Regions from separate parts of the Anaerosinus massiliensis genome, predicted to be linked through region 2. Evidence: riboswitches for the same ligand, from Rfam matches in the RefSeq annotation. Region 2 holds a riboswitch; the other holds the start of a gene.
What was found. Region 2 has a riboswitch for cobalamin ahead of nikB (nickel ABC transporter permease). Riboswitches for the same ligand answer to the same signal wherever they lie in the genome.
Positions count from the first base shown of each region.

Region 1: linked by a shared signal. The riboswitch ahead of BN6559_RS03470 (sirohydrochlorin cobaltochelatase) and the one ahead of nikB (nickel ABC transporter permease) in region 2 are both predicted to bind cobalamin.

Region 1 is NZ_LT575483.1:641,828-649,391, reverse strand. It holds gene BN6559_RS03480 (TIM barrel protein) at 1-870, shown strand, start outside; gene BN6559_RS03475 (ABC transporter substrate-binding protein) at 880-1,812, shown strand; cobalamin riboswitch at 1,924-2,107, shown strand; gene BN6559_RS03470 (sirohydrochlorin cobaltochelatase) at 2,240-3,139, shown strand; gene cobI (precorrin-2 C(20)-methyltransferase) at 3,395-4,093, shown strand; gene BN6559_RS03460 (ABC transporter substrate-binding protein) at 4,124-5,089, shown strand; gene BN6559_RS03455 (FecCD family ABC transporter permease) at 5,079-6,101, shown strand; gene BN6559_RS03450 (ABC transporter ATP-binding protein) at 6,101-6,883, shown strand; gene BN6559_RS03445 (FeoA family protein) at 7,132-7,353, shown strand; gene feoB (ferrous iron transport protein B) at 7,379-7,564, shown strand, end outside.
Region 2 is NZ_LT575483.1:3,209,837-3,217,400, forward strand. It holds gene BN6559_RS15335 (cytochrome c biogenesis CcdA family protein) at 1-351, opposite strand, end outside; gene BN6559_RS15340 (hypothetical protein) at 562-1,137, shown strand; gene BN6559_RS15345 (MarR family winged helix-turn-helix transcriptional regulator) at 1,345-1,794, shown strand; gene BN6559_RS15350 (GNAT family N-acetyltransferase) at 1,797-2,285, shown strand; gene BN6559_RS15355 (GNAT family N-acetyltransferase) at 2,300-2,740, shown strand; cobalamin riboswitch at 2,818-2,997, shown strand; gene nikB (nickel ABC transporter permease) at 3,262-4,203, shown strand; gene nikC (nickel transporter permease) at 4,204-5,025, shown strand; gene BN6559_RS15370 (ABC transporter substrate-binding protein) at 5,085-6,653, shown strand; gene BN6559_RS15375 (ABC transporter ATP-binding protein) at 6,675-7,463, shown strand; gene BN6559_RS15380 (ABC transporter ATP-binding protein) at 7,453-7,564, shown strand, end outside.

The DNA.
Region 1 (7,564 bases), 2.6 Mb from region 2:
ACAAAGCATCATTTGGATGGAATTGAAATGATGTTTTGTGAACCTTGGGATCAGTCATTGCATGAAAAAAGGTTCATACAGGGGGTGCATTTAAATTTTTGGCATTATTGGCTGGAGTTTTGGCGCGGTGATTTAAAAAGTGTTGAGAAACAGCTTGGCAGCAGGCGGGCGATTATTGAATGCTATGGCGGGGTTAACAGAAGTGATTGGTTAAAACTTTATGCCCAAAATCTTAAAATTGCCAGTCAAACGCAAGCAAAATATTTTGTGTTTCACGTGAGTCATGCAAGATTGGATGAAGTTTTTAGTTGGAAGTTTCACGCAAGCAGTGAAGAGGTGATTGATGCTACGATTGAATTGGTAAATGCATTGGTCAACCAGATTCCCCAAAATACAACGCTGTTGTTTGAAAATCTCTGGTGGCCGGGTTTGACTTTAGTGAATAAGCGTTTGGTGGAAAAATTGCTTACACAGGTACAGCACGAGCATGTTGGGATTATGCTAGACACGGGACATTTAATGAATACCAACCAGCGGTTAAAAAATCAAGATGAGGCCATCGACTATGTGCTGCAGTGCGTGGAGAATTTAGGGGAATATCGCACCTTTATTAAGGGGCTGCATTTGCACTATTCTTTATCCGGTACATATGTTGCAAGTTGTATGCAGAATAAGATAGATACAAATCGGACAAGTGGTGAGATTATGGAGCATATCCTTAAAATTGATGAACATTTGCCTTTTTCAACACCGCAAGTGAAGAAACTTATTTCGTATATTCAACCAGAATTTTTGGTGCATGAATTTATGCAAAAAGATGCTGAAGATTGGCAGCGTAAACTTGAAATACAGCAAAATGCAATAAAGTGAGGAGTACAAATGATAAAGCGCCGTATTGTATGGAGTATAATCATCCTTTGCAGTATTTTCTTTCATGGATGTAACTTTCAGGATGCGACAATTCATGAGAATGATGGTTATGAAGCTGTTGATAGTCAAGGCATAAAGATAAAATTGGAAGCAAAACCGCAGCGAATTGTATCACTTACGTTATGCAGTGATGAAATTTTATTATCATTAGTGGATGATAAGCGTCTGGCGGCCTGTTCCTCACGTGCAGCAGATTATGGAATCTCTAATATTGCGGTCCAGGCGCAGGATATACCTGTATTAAGCAGTAAGAGTGTGGAAGGTGTTTTCGCATGCAGGCCGGATCTCGTGATTGCTTCAGATTGGCTGCCAACCGAGCTCATCGAGAGTTTACGAGAGGTTGGGCTGCAGGTATACGTTTATAAGACGCCGGCGACGATTGCAGAGGTCAAAACTTTAGTTATGAAATTCGGCGAATTAGTTGGCGAAGAGGAACGCAGTAAATCTGTTGTAGAAGAAATGAATGCCGTGTTGTCAAAAGTACAAGAAAAGGCAAATAAAATTTCAGAGCATGAACGCAAGGTTGTTATGGCATTATCCTTTATGGGGTGTTATGGCGGGAAGGGGAGTATGCTGGATGATATTTATAAATATGCCGGTGTAGTCAATGGCGCTGCGATTGCCGGTTTAGAAAAAAATGATGTGTTAGCGAAAGAGCAGCTGGTTGCTGTGAATCCCGATTTTATTATGATTCCTACTTGGGATTATGAAGGAAAGGGTATTGAAAACTTTAAGCAGGAAGTAATCGATGATCCTGCATTTTCTACGGTTAAAGCGGTTAAAAACAAACAATTAATTCAAGTGGAGGATAAATACACATACTGTACTTCACAGTATGTTGTCTATGCCGTGCGGGATTTAATTGAAGTGGTTTATCCATGAGTTTATAATTTTATTGCATTTTAAAGAGAATGAATTTGTCAATTGACAAGTAAAAATAAAAGTGGTAACATAACCTTTGTAATAAATATACTTTATTTCATAATATGAAAAAATAATAGCATTGAGATGGGTGCCCGGTAAGGGCTTAATAGGGAAATCGGTTGAATGCCGATGCGGTCCCGCCACTGTAATAGGGAGCGAATCCAAGAATATACCACTGAAAGTTTTACTTTTGGGAAGGTTTGGAGTAGCGATGATCTAGAGCCAGGAGAACTGCCTGTCAAGAAATCACCGTTGGACCTGCGAGCGATGGGAAGGGGATTAATAGATATAAATTTATGATATCTAAATAAGCCTTTTTTGCTATGCAGAAAAGGCTTATTTTTTTATATGTATTACTTAATTAAAATATCTAGGAGGAATCTTTATGAAGCAGTTTTTATGTACTTTGTTAGTCGTTGCTTTTACAGTTTCAGCAGTATTGGCAACACATCACTCGGTGGCAAGTGCAAGTGCCGCTAAAAAAGCAATTGTAGTTGTAAGTTTTGGAACAACTTTTGATGACGCGAGAAAAGCGTGTATCGAAAGCGTTGAAAACGAAATTAAGGCGGCTTTTCCAGACTATGAAGTGCGTCGTGCATTCACATCAAGAATTGTAATGAAAAGATTAGCCGACCGCGGCATTTATGCAGATACTTTGGAACAAGCATTGGACAAGCTGAAAGCGGAAGGATATACTGAGGTTGTAATACAGTCAACACATCTTACGCCAGGAGAAGAATACGATAAAAAAGTCATTGCTCCAGTGAAGACTTATGAGAATTCTTTCCAAAGTATTAAAATTGGCAGACCTGTTCTTATGAATGATGGAACAGATGGGAAAGTAGATGATTTCGCAATTGCTGTGAAAGCGTTGAAAACACAACTTCCAAAGGTTCAAAAAGGACAAGAGATCGTATTTATGGGGCATGGATCTCCACATCAACACAATCCAGCTTATCAAGCATTGCAAAATGAATTTGATGCAGCGAAAATGCCTGTAACGATTGGTGTTGTAGAGGAAACTGATCATCCAAATTTTGAAGATGTAGTTGCTCGTTTAGCAGCGAAAAAATCTGTAAAATCAGTATTGTTGATGCCATTGATGCTTGTTGCCGGTGATCATGCAAATAATGATATGGCTGGCGATGAAGATGATTCTTGGAAAAATTTATTGAAAGCAGAAGGATATCAAGTAGATACTTATGTTCATGGTTTAGGTGAAAATAAAGCAATACAAAAGATTTATGTGCAACATGTAAAAGATGCAATTGCAGGTAAGAACTAAATTAACGGTAAAATTTTTTTAGGGAATAAGAGTTAAAAGTCTAAGCTGGCTTTTTAACTCTTATTTTCCGTTTATTTTATAAAACAATGAATAAAAACAGGTATTTTTTATTTTATATAGTATTTAATATAATGGAGTTTTACAGAAACAGCATAGAAGTAAAATTTACATTGTGAACAAGAGAAATTGGTACCGCAGGTGTCAGACTTGTAGTGCTAAAATAATTTAATGGTATTAACACCTTAGGAGGAAGTTATGGCAGGTATATTTTATGGTATTGGTGTAGGTCCTGGAGATCCGGAATTATTGACAGTAAAAGCAATTCATGCAATACGTGAAGTAGATGTTATTATTGCACCGAAAACGGAGAAGAAAGAAGATAGTTTAGCACTTTCTATTGCTAGACCTTATTTAAAAGATGATGTAGAAATTGTCAAACAAGTCTTTCCTATGGTGGTTAATTTTGAACAATCTCCAGAAGTTTGGGAAGAGAATAAGAATGAAATTCTAGCTTTATTAAAGGCCGGTAAGAAGGTTGCATTTTTAACTTTGGGCGATCCGATGTTTTACAGTACTTATATTTATGTATTTAGATTGTTGGAAAATTGTGGTTATACGATTGAGACGATTCCAGGCATTCCTGCTTTCTGCGCAATTGGTAGCAAATTAGGCTATCCATTAGTAGAAGGCAATGATATTTTAAGTATTATTCCAGCAACCGCACCAGAAGAAAAAGTTAAACAAGTAATTGCGGTGACTGACAATGTTGTCATGATGAAAGTTTATAAAAATTTCCCGGAAATGGTTGATGTGCTTACAGAAAACGAACTTGCCGATAAAGCTGTTATGATCAGTAGATGCGGCTTAGAAGATGAGCTGATTATTCGTGATTTAGAAGCTGCAAAGCATGAAAAGGTAAATTATTTATCTACGATCTTGGCGCGCCGCAGATAGTCGAGTATAGAAATTTTAGAGGAAGATAAAATGTTAAAGTTAAAACAGATATGTATGTTTCTTTTGTTGGTTGTATGTGCTGTGAATGTGGCTGCTTGTTCAAATGCGGAGAAGGACAGTGCGAATCAGGAAGAGAGCGTTTATTTAACGATAAAAGATGATTTAGACAGGACTGTGAACTTAACACACAAACCCGAAAAAATTATTGCATTATCACCATCTTTTTTAGAACTATTGGGTGCTGTAGATGCAAAGCTTATTGCAAGACCTAGTTCAAAAAACAGCATACCCGTATCTGCACAAGATCTTGAGGAAGTTGGTGCAGTGTATAACATTAATATTGAAAAGGTAATATCGCTTCAACCAGATTTGGTGATTGCCTATGAAGGTATGCATGATAAATTTTTGCCGATTCTGGAAACGAACCATATTCCTGTGATTGTGCTTAAGATGAAAACCTATCAAGATGTTCTTGATAAAATTAATTTGTTTTCTCAAATATCCGGCGAAACTCAAAAAGGCAAAGCTTTGATGCAGTCGATGAATCAAAAAGTGCAAAATGTAACGGATAAAATCCCTAAGGAAGCTAAAAAAATAGCAATTCTGCATAGTACAGCAAAGAGTGTAACTGTTGAGCTGGAAGGCAGTATTGCGGGGACAGCGGCAAAAACACTTGGGTTTCATAACATTGCATCGGGCAGTAAAGCATTGGAGCAAGATCCTGATTCTACGCCGTATAGTTTAGAAAAACTGGTGGAAAATGACCCGGAGATCATTTTTATTGTTACAATGGGAAAACTGGAGGATATCAGAAAACGTATGCTTTCTGATATTGAAAGCAATCCTGCTTGGAGTTCCTTAAATGCAGTGAAAAAAAATAAAGTTTATTTTTTACCGCAGGATTTGTTTCTATTAAATCCTGGGCTTAGATATCCTGAAGCAATAGAATTAATGGCAAAGCTGGTATATCCAGAGGTATTAAATGATGGAAGATGATGTAGCTGTACGTAAAGATATAAAATTTGGAATGGAAATAAAAAAATGGCGGATACTGATCTTAATCGTATTTGCCATTTTGGCTGTTTGCGGTTGTTTGGTTAGTTTATTCAAAGGATCTGTGCATATTGGCTATTCGGATATATGGCATATTTTAATGGAGAATGGGACAAGTTCGAAAGATCAAATTATTTTAAATATTCGTTTGCCAAGAACGATTGTTGCTGCTCTGGTGGGGGTTCATTTATCAATTTCCGGAGCGATCTTACAGGCGATCATGAAAAATCCTTTAGCAGATCCGCATATTATTGGAATTTCATCTGGTGCGGGGCTGGCCGGTATTGTGATTATGATTTTATATCCAGCATTAGAGTATCTGATTACGCCGGTTGCTTTTTTTGGTGCAATGGCGGCGGCAAGTTGTATCTATGTTTTGGCTTGGAAGGGGGGCATTCGTCCCGTTAGAGTAATTTTAGCCGGGGTGGCAGTTTCGGCATTTTTGGGGTCTGGAATTTCTGCGCTTATGATTTTTTACAGTGATCGCGTACATGGAGCACTCATGTGGATGGTTGGAGGGCTGGCTGCCCGCAGCTGGCCTCATGTGGATATCATTTGGCCTTATACGATTGTCGGAGTGACATTGGCTTTTTTAGGTGCAAAACATTTAAATATTTTACAACTAGGGGATGAAATTGCAAAAGGTTTGGGAATTCAGGTGGAGTTGACTCGGATTATCATGACTGCACTTGCTGCATTGCTTGCTGCGAGTGCAGTCAGTGTTGTCGGTTTACTTGGCTTTGTCGGTCTGATTGTACCACATGCGGCGCGGCTTATCATTGGATCAGATTATAGGTTTTTATTACCTGCTGCTGCGTTATTGGGAATTGCCGTAGTTACATTTAGTGATACCTTTGCGCGTATTGTGTTTTCACCAGTTGAATTGCCTGTAGGTATTATTATGGCATTTTTAGGCGCACCGTTTTTCCTCTTTTTACTAAGGAGGGAGTTATAATGGCTATGATATCAGCAGATCATATTACGGTGAAGTTACATGATAAAGTCATCTTAAAAGATATTAGTCTTACGATTGAAAGAGCAAAAAGGACAGTCATTATCGGTCCGAACGGATCCGGGAAAAGCACCTTGTTAAAGGTGTTAGCAGGTTTGCTACGCTATACTTCTGGTACGGTTCAGCTGGATGATAAAGAGTTAAAAAACATCTCTAGAGCTACTTTAGCGAAACAGCTGGCTATCTTGCCGCAGGGGTCTGAAACACCAAAGGATTTAACTGTGGGTGAATTGGTCGAGTATGGTCGATTTCCTCATCGGACGTGGTGGAGAGGCAACCTTAAAGAAGATGCAGCGTGTATAAATTTAGCGTTGAAAAAGACTGGAATGGAACAATTTCGTAGTCGCTTTGTTCGGCATCTATCCGGAGGAGAACGGCAAAGAGCTTGGATTGCTATGGCTCTTGCACAGAATCCGAAGCTTTTATTGCTAGATGAACCTACTACGTATTTAGATATTGCGCATCAATTAGAAATTCTGGAGCTTGTATCGGAATTAAATGACAGAAATGATATGTCAGTGATCATGGTATTACATGATATTCAGCATGCAATGAAATTTTCGGATGAAATTATTGTATTGAAAGAAGGACGTGTTTTTGCACAAGGGAAACCACAAGCGGTAATTACGGCTGAAATGTTGGAAAAAGTGTTTGGTGTAAGTGCGGAAATCTACAAAAATCAACAGGGGCAAGAGGTTTTTGTACCAAGTGCGATCAGAAGATGAATTAAAGATAGGAAGATATTGTATGCGTGCAGTATTTACCTATCTTTATTTTTGTTTTAGATTGAATACCATTATCAATAATCTTGACAAACCTATATACATATCTTATGATAAAGTATGAGAATCCGATAATGAAAATCAAAATCAGGTATAATTGAGTTTTTGAATGGAGGCATTATGAGATGGCTTTAAGTGAAGCTAAAGTAGAATTGGCTGAATCCAATGTGAGCAATGATTTGAGCGATAAAATGTCATTAAGTGAAGTACAGCCGGGTGCGACTGTAAGAATTGAAGGACTGGAGAATTCTAAGATTAAATCCCGATTGATGAGCATGGGATTGATTAAGGGAACAACAGTCAAAGTATTACGTTCGGCACCGTTAGGTGATCCTATGGCGGTTTCAGTACGTTCATATAATCTGGCATTACGTGTAGCAGATGCTGAAAAGATTAAGGTAAGTGTGATCTGATTTTATATTTAGGAGTTGATGTATAATGGCAACGCTTTCGGTTGCTTTAACTGGAAATCCCAATACGGGGAAAACGACGATATTTAACGCTTTAACTGGCGCAAGACAAAAGATTGGGAATTGGCCGGGTGTAACAGTTGATAAAAAAGTAGGGTATTTAAATCATAATGATCGTGCAATTTCTGTGATTGATTTACCCGGCACGTATAGT
Region 2 (7,564 bases):
ACCTAACTTAACAGCTTGAAATTTTAGCTGATGTGTAGTATTAAGTAGAGGAATACGAATAATCTCCAAGAAATTCAAGCCAAATACGATAACAACGATACCGGAGACTATATGGATGATGGTCTGATACTCTTTTAAAATATGACCAGCCGCACCGGCAAAAGCCCCTAAGCTTACGAAGACAATCGTAAATCCAAGTACGAAACCAAGTGCATTTGTAAGTGCAGCTGATTTATTGCTTTGCATATTGGTTTGACCCGTAAAGTAGGAGATATAAACGGGCAGCATTGGCAACAAGCAAGGAGAAATAAATGTGATGATTCCTTCTAAAAAAGCGATGATATAGTCCATACCGTTATCCTCCTATATATGATATGTATTATATAATATACCATTTTTTAGCGCAAATTCAGTGATTGAATCACAGTCGGCGGGTCGAGGATAAGCACTCATCTGCATCGTTACAGCAAGATACCTATATAAATATTTTGTAAGATAGGCTATAATAGTCTCAAATAAGCTATTGAACTATTTAGGTTGATTTTAGAAAGGATAATCGTCATGGCAGTTATAGCACCTACACCCCCAACCAAACCTACGCCGCCGGTTCCACCAACACTTACTCCCGCAGGTACAAGTGCAGAAGCAACGGATCCTGCTGCTGCAAATTTGCATCCAGTAAAATTTTCAAACAGCGCAGCAGATCATACATCGGCGAGCGATACAAAGAAGACCGAAAGTGTAGACGAAAAACCACAAGAAAATTCCGTGCAGGCAAAAGATACAGGAAAAACGGATGCGAGCAAGACCGTGCAGCAGGCGCCACAGGAGAGTTCTCTGGTAAATGTGAATTCTGATGAAGGAATGCAGGCACAGACACTTGTAGATAAAATGCCGATGCAGCAAAGTAAATCTTCTGGCTTTAGTTATGCTCCTTTCATTGGCATCCTTGTAATCGTCGCGGTGGTGTTAGTTGGATTGAAGTTGTTAAAAAAGAATACAAAGGAAACACCAAGTATTATAGACGATTTGCAACAAACAGATGACGCCCTGCCTAAAGAGGGAATTGATATTGCCGCTGATGAAAATGTAATAACAAATACTAAGCCTAAGAAAAAGTTCGAAGTACGTATCTAGATCATAAAGTGAGGATGGCGCATTAAAATGCGCCATCCTCACTTTATTTTATGTCATAGAATTCACTACGGATTTAGTTGACAGTTCAACTAAATTTACTTATACTAAAATTAGTTGAAATTTAAACTAATTTAAAGATCGGAGGGGATTTCTATTTATGAACTGAAAAATGAATTTTTAAGAGATGTAGGAACCTTAGCACGTTGTGTGCAATCGATTTGTGATATTAAATTTCGTGAGTTGAATTTGCAACGTGGTCAATTTATTTTTTTAACGCGAATTTGTGAGCAGCCAGGCATACATTTAAATGAACTATCAAACTTATTGAAAGTAGATAAAGCGACAACAACAAAAGCTGTACAAAAATTGATGGCAGAAGATTATGTACGCAAAACACGTGATTGTGAAGATAAACGGATTTATCATCTTTTCCCTTCTGAAAAAGCGAAAAAAATCTATCCTTATATGATTGAGGAAGAAAATTTGAATATTGAAAGTTGTTTTCAGGACTTTTCTGTAGAAGAAAAAAAAATGATGGAACAATTTATGAAAAGAATGTGCATTCATATTGATCAATATTGGAAAGAAACAAAATCCAGTAAGGAGCAGTCGATTCAAATTGATAAGAAAATTGCACACAAGATGGAGAGGGAATAAGCATGTCAAATATGGTAATTCAAAGCTATACAGAAAACTACAAAGAACAGATCATTGATTTAATTCTTACGATACAGCAAACGGAATTTCAGATTCCGATCACAAAAGACGATCAACCGGATTTAAGTAATATACCGAATTTTTATCAATCCCAGAACGGAAATTTTTGGACGGCTATAGATCAAGATGTTGTGTTAGGAACGATTGCTTTATTGGATATCGGCAATGGCGAAGGTGCTTTACGAAAAATGTTTGTAAAGGCTCCATATCGGGGAAAAACTCATAATGTAGCAAATTCTTTATTACAAACGGCAATTGAGTGGGCAAAAAAACATGAGATGCGAAATATTTATTTAGGGACGACAGAGAAATTTTTGGCGGCACATCGGTTTTATGAAAAAAATAAATTCGTGCAGATAACAAAAGAGGGTTTGCCAGAAACGTTTCCTGTTATGAAGGTCGATACAAGATTTTATCAATTACACATTTGAGGAGATACGTCTACATGAAATATAAAAGTTTAATTATCGTAAATGATGAACAACTGCAAAAAGCCTATGCAATCAGAAGAAAAGTATTTATAGAAGAACAAAATGTACCGGAGGAATTAGAGCTTGATGCTTATGATCGTCAAGAAGCAACGAAACATGTGTTGATTTTAGACGAGTCAAAGAAAGCAATTGCAACCGCTAGATTTCGTCCATACGAGAACGGCATATTAAAAATTGAACGAGTGGCAGTACTGCAAAAAGAACGTGGCACTGGAATTGGTAAATTACTCATGGATCGTATCGAGACGGAGGCAAAAGGTGAAAAGTATAGCAAATTGAAATTGTCAGCACAGTTGCATGCACAAAAGTTTTATGAAAAACTTGGATATCAAGCACAAGGAGAAGTCTATTTAGATGCGGGAATTGAGCATGTCGATATGATGAAACATATCTAAATTATCTTTTTATTTGACAATATTTTATAGAATATGCTATCCTTAGAAAGAATAATTTGATGATCAATGATTTCATAAATTTTATATATGGAATAGGTGCCCGAGAGGGCTTAATAGGGAAGTTGGTGTAAAACCAATGCGGTCCCGCCACTGTAATAGGGAGCAGACTCAAAAAATGTCACTGGAATTTAAATTCTGGGAAGGCTGAGCGAGCGATGAACTAGAGCCAGGAGAACTGCCTGTTCAACAATCACCGTAATTTACTCACGAGCGATGGGAAGGGGATTTCAGTACACGATAGGTCTGTATTGTTTGCCCTGGCTATTTTTGTCAGGGCATTTATTATTTTATACGGCACTGTACTGCGATCTTCTGCTTTGGCGGAAGATTTTTTTTTGCAATCTTATCTTTATCGTTCGAAGAAACATGAAAAATGGTATATGCTCTGGCAGAAATTCTAAAATACATAATTTTCGCTGTAATGATTCAATTTTAAATAAGGAATTTTAGGAGATGATAGTTTGAAAAAAAACGAATTTGTGCGTAGGGTCATTCAGATGATGGTTACGCTTGCCGGTGTGACATTTCTGACGTTTTGTTTGACCTATTTATCACCAGGCGACCCTGTAGAAATGCTGTTAGAGGTTGGAGATACGATTGTTTCAGAAGAAACGATTGCCGAGACCAGAGCGCAGCTTGGTTTAGACCAGCCTTTTCACATACAGTATATCCGCTGGATTGTAGGGATCGCACATGGAGATATGGGAATGTCTTATTCGGCAAAAATGCCGGTTGCAGATCGACTTTGGCAGTGCTTACCGGGAACTCTGACGCTTGCCGCTACTGCACTTATTATGATGTTAGTTATTTCAGTTCCTGGTGGTATTCTTTCTGCAGTATATAGAAATCGTAAAATTGACTATTTCATTCGTGGTATCTCTTTTTTAGGAATTTCTATGCCTAGTTTTTGGGTAGGTTTAATTTTACTCTATATTTTTGGTTTAAAACTAGGCATGTTTCCTATTGCCGGCGGGGTTGTGTCTGCAGATCGTATCGTACTTCCGGCGGTAACACTGGCAATTGCAATGTCGGCCAAATATACGAGACAAGTACGAACCGCCGTTCTTGAAGAACTTGGGCAAGATTATGTTATTGGTGCACGTACGCGAGGCATTCCGATGCGAAAAATTTTGTGGCATCATGTGCTTCCCAATGCTTGTCTGCCGCTCATTACACTTTTGGGATTGTCAATTGGCTGGCTGCTTGGCGGTGTGGCTGTTATAGAAATGGTCTTTTCTTGGCCGGGCCTCGGAAAAATGGCTGTACATGCTATTGAAATGCGTGATTATCCATTGGTACAGGGATTTGTTCTATGGATTGCAATTTTATATATGGGAATCAATCTGCTGGTTGATATCTCCTATACATATCTCGATCCGCGTTTAAAGAGAGGGGGCCATTGAGTGAAGTCTTTTTCTAAAGATAAATTTTTATTTGGGTTATATACAGTTTTGGTTCTTTTGATTTTGGGTGCGGCACTATTTGCACCTTGGCTTGCACCTTATGATCCATTTGATGCGACGATGAAAAACTCTATGCTCTCACCTTCTTCAGCGCATTTATTCGGTACCGATAAATTAGGCAGAGATTGCTTATCCCGCATACTTTTAGGAACGCAGATTTCTCTAATGATGACACTTTCACTCGTTATCCTTATTTCTGGTGTAGGGATGCTGATCGGCGTTGTTGCAGGTTGCTGTGGTGGTAAAATCGATATGGTTTTTATGCGTATTGCCGATATGATGCTTGCTTTTCCGGGCATTGTGCTCGCAATTGCAATCGCTGGTATGATGGGGGGCAACATTATCAATACAATTCTTGCCTTAGCGGTTGTGAGCTGGACAAAATATGCACGACTGGCCCGCAGTTTGACTTTGAAATTGCGTGAACGCGATTTTATCGCGGCAGCGGTTACAAATGGAACGAAAATGCACCAGATTATAAGACGGCATATCGTACCAAACATTTTGCCGACGATTGTTGTAACAGCTGCGATGGATATTGGTACGATGATGATGGAACTAGCAGGTCTTTCCTTTTTAGGGTTTGGTGCGCAGCCGCCGACGCCGGAGTGGGGGCTTATGTTGAATGAAGGAAGACAGTATATTCAAACGGCACCTTGGCTCATGATTTTCCCAGGCGTAGCAATTCTAGTTGTTGTAACAATATTTAATCTTTGGGGTGACAGCCTGCGCGACATTATGGATCCGCAGCGGGTAAATTAATATAAAGCACAAGTTGGGCAGGGAGATATTGCCTAATAAAAAAGATGAGGATGGATGATATGAAACGTTTTGGAAAACTTTTAAGTGTGTTCATGATGGTTTGCATCGCAGCAATTTTTATGGCAGGCTGTGGTGATAGCAAGAAAGAAGCAGATAAAACAACCTTAAAAATTGGGGTAACAAATTTTGCAGATACGCTTGAACCAACAGAAAATTATTTTGGCTGGGTTGTTATGCGTTATGGTATGGGGGAAAGTTTAGCAAAATTTGATGAAAAAATGAAAGTAACACCTTGGTTGGCGGAAAGCTGGCAAATAAGTGATGATCATTTAACATGGACTTTTAAAATCAGAGATAATGTGAAGTTTTCAAATGGAACGCCATTAACTGCGGAAGCTGTCAAGGCGTCGATTGAGAGAGCATTTGAAAAAAATAAACGTGCAGCAACTTTTTTTAAATATGCTGAAATGACTACCGATGGCCAAACGCTTAAAATTCGTACAGAAAAGCCAGAACCAAATATGCCGGGGTTTTTAGCAGATCCACTATTTCTTATTGTTGATGTAACCGCTGAAGCAAAACGGAATTTTGCAAAAGAAGGCCCGATCTGTACAGGCCCTTACATGGTACAAAGTTTTGTGAAAGATAAAGCTGTTATGGTAAAAAATCCTTATTATTGGGATGGAGAAGTACCCTATGAAACCGTAGAAATTCCGTCAATTGATGATCCAAATACGCGCGCTATGGCTTTGCAGTCAGGAGAAATTGATATGGCTGTTAATATTGCAGCCGGAGATATCTCACTTTTTAATGATACTTCGAAATTCAATATAGATCGTATCGCTTCACTTCGCACTGTACTGGCGCGAATTAATCAAAAGGGCGTTCTCGGTGATCCTAAAGTACGTGCGGCATTTATCAGTGCTTGTGACAGAAAATCTTATAATGAAATTCTACTGAAAGGGACTTTCATTGAAGGAAAAGCACCTGTACCACCATCTATGGATTACGGTTTTGCACAGCTTACCGATCCAAACAGTTATGATATCGAACGTGCAAAACAACTTTTAGCAGAAGCTGGCTGGGCTGATGCGGATGGCGATGGAATCCTTGAAAAAGACGGTAACCCACTTTCGGTGGATTTCGTTGTATATAACAGTCGGGCGGAATTACCGCTTTATGCTGAGGCTGTGCAGGCGGATGCAAAAAAAGTTGGAATTGATGTAAAGATTAAAAATGTGGACTATAATTTGATTGATAAAATGGGCATTAATGGTGAATACGATTGCCTTATTTCTAATATTACTACGGCAAATACCGGTGACCCAGAAATTTTCTTGAATTGGTACTGGAGAAGTAATAAAAATGGAGACAACCCGCAAAATGGTTCAGGTTACAGTAGTGCGGCATTAGATGCAAAATTTGCGGCACTGTCTTCTGAATTCGACCAAGAAAAACGACGCCAGCTTATGATTGATATTCAGCAAATTATTATGAATGACGGCGCAGGCCTGTTCCTTGGATATCCGGAAACAAATATTATTAGTTCGGTTTCTATTACAGGGGCAAAGATGTATCCATCAGATTACTACTGGCTCACCAATAAAATTCGTCCAACCCAGAAATAATTTCGAGAAAAGGGGAAAGAAATGCTATTAAAAGTATCGAAACTTTCAGTAGCCTATGCCGACCAGACCATTGTTCAAGATTTTGATCTGTCGCTAGATGAAGGTAAGGTTGCAGCGATTGTGGGAGAAAGCGGTAGTGGTAAAACAACTGTCATACGTGCAATTCTAGGTTGTCTGCCACATGAAGGCCATATTACTGGCGGTGAAATTTTCTTTGATGGAAAGAATCTTTTAGAAAATACACCAGAGGACTGGCGAAAGCTCTGCGGCACACAAGCAGCTATGATTTTTCAAGACAGTGGTAGTATGATGGATCCGATCCAACGAATTGGTAGCCAGTTTATTGAATATATTTGTGAACATTCGTCCATGTCAAAAAAAGAAGCAGCCGCTGCCGCAGAAGAGATGTTGAAAAAGTTGCATTTACCACATACCAAAAATGTGATGAACAGTTATCCTTTTGAGTTAAGTGGAGGAATGAGGCAACGCGTTGGAATTGCGATGGCGATGTTTTTTAAACCACGTCTTTTATTGGCAGATGAACCTACTTCCGCGCTTGATGTGACCACGCAAGCGCAAGTCGTCACGGAAATGCTCGAAATATGCCGTAACGATCGGACCGCTATGATGATCGTTACCCATAATATTGGCGTAGCAGCATACATGTCAGAACAGTTGATTGTCATGCGTGCAGGGCGTATTGTTGAAGCGGGGAAAACAAGTGATATTATCATGAATCCACAGTCGGCGTATACAAAAGAGCTGTTAGAATCTGTACCTCAGATCGGAGGAAAGCGCTATGTCATCTGATCGGGAAAAAATATTAGAAATCTCACATATTGTAAAGCGATTTCCGGTGCCGGATGGGCGGAAACTGACTGCTTGCGATGATGTTTCACTTACCCTTTATA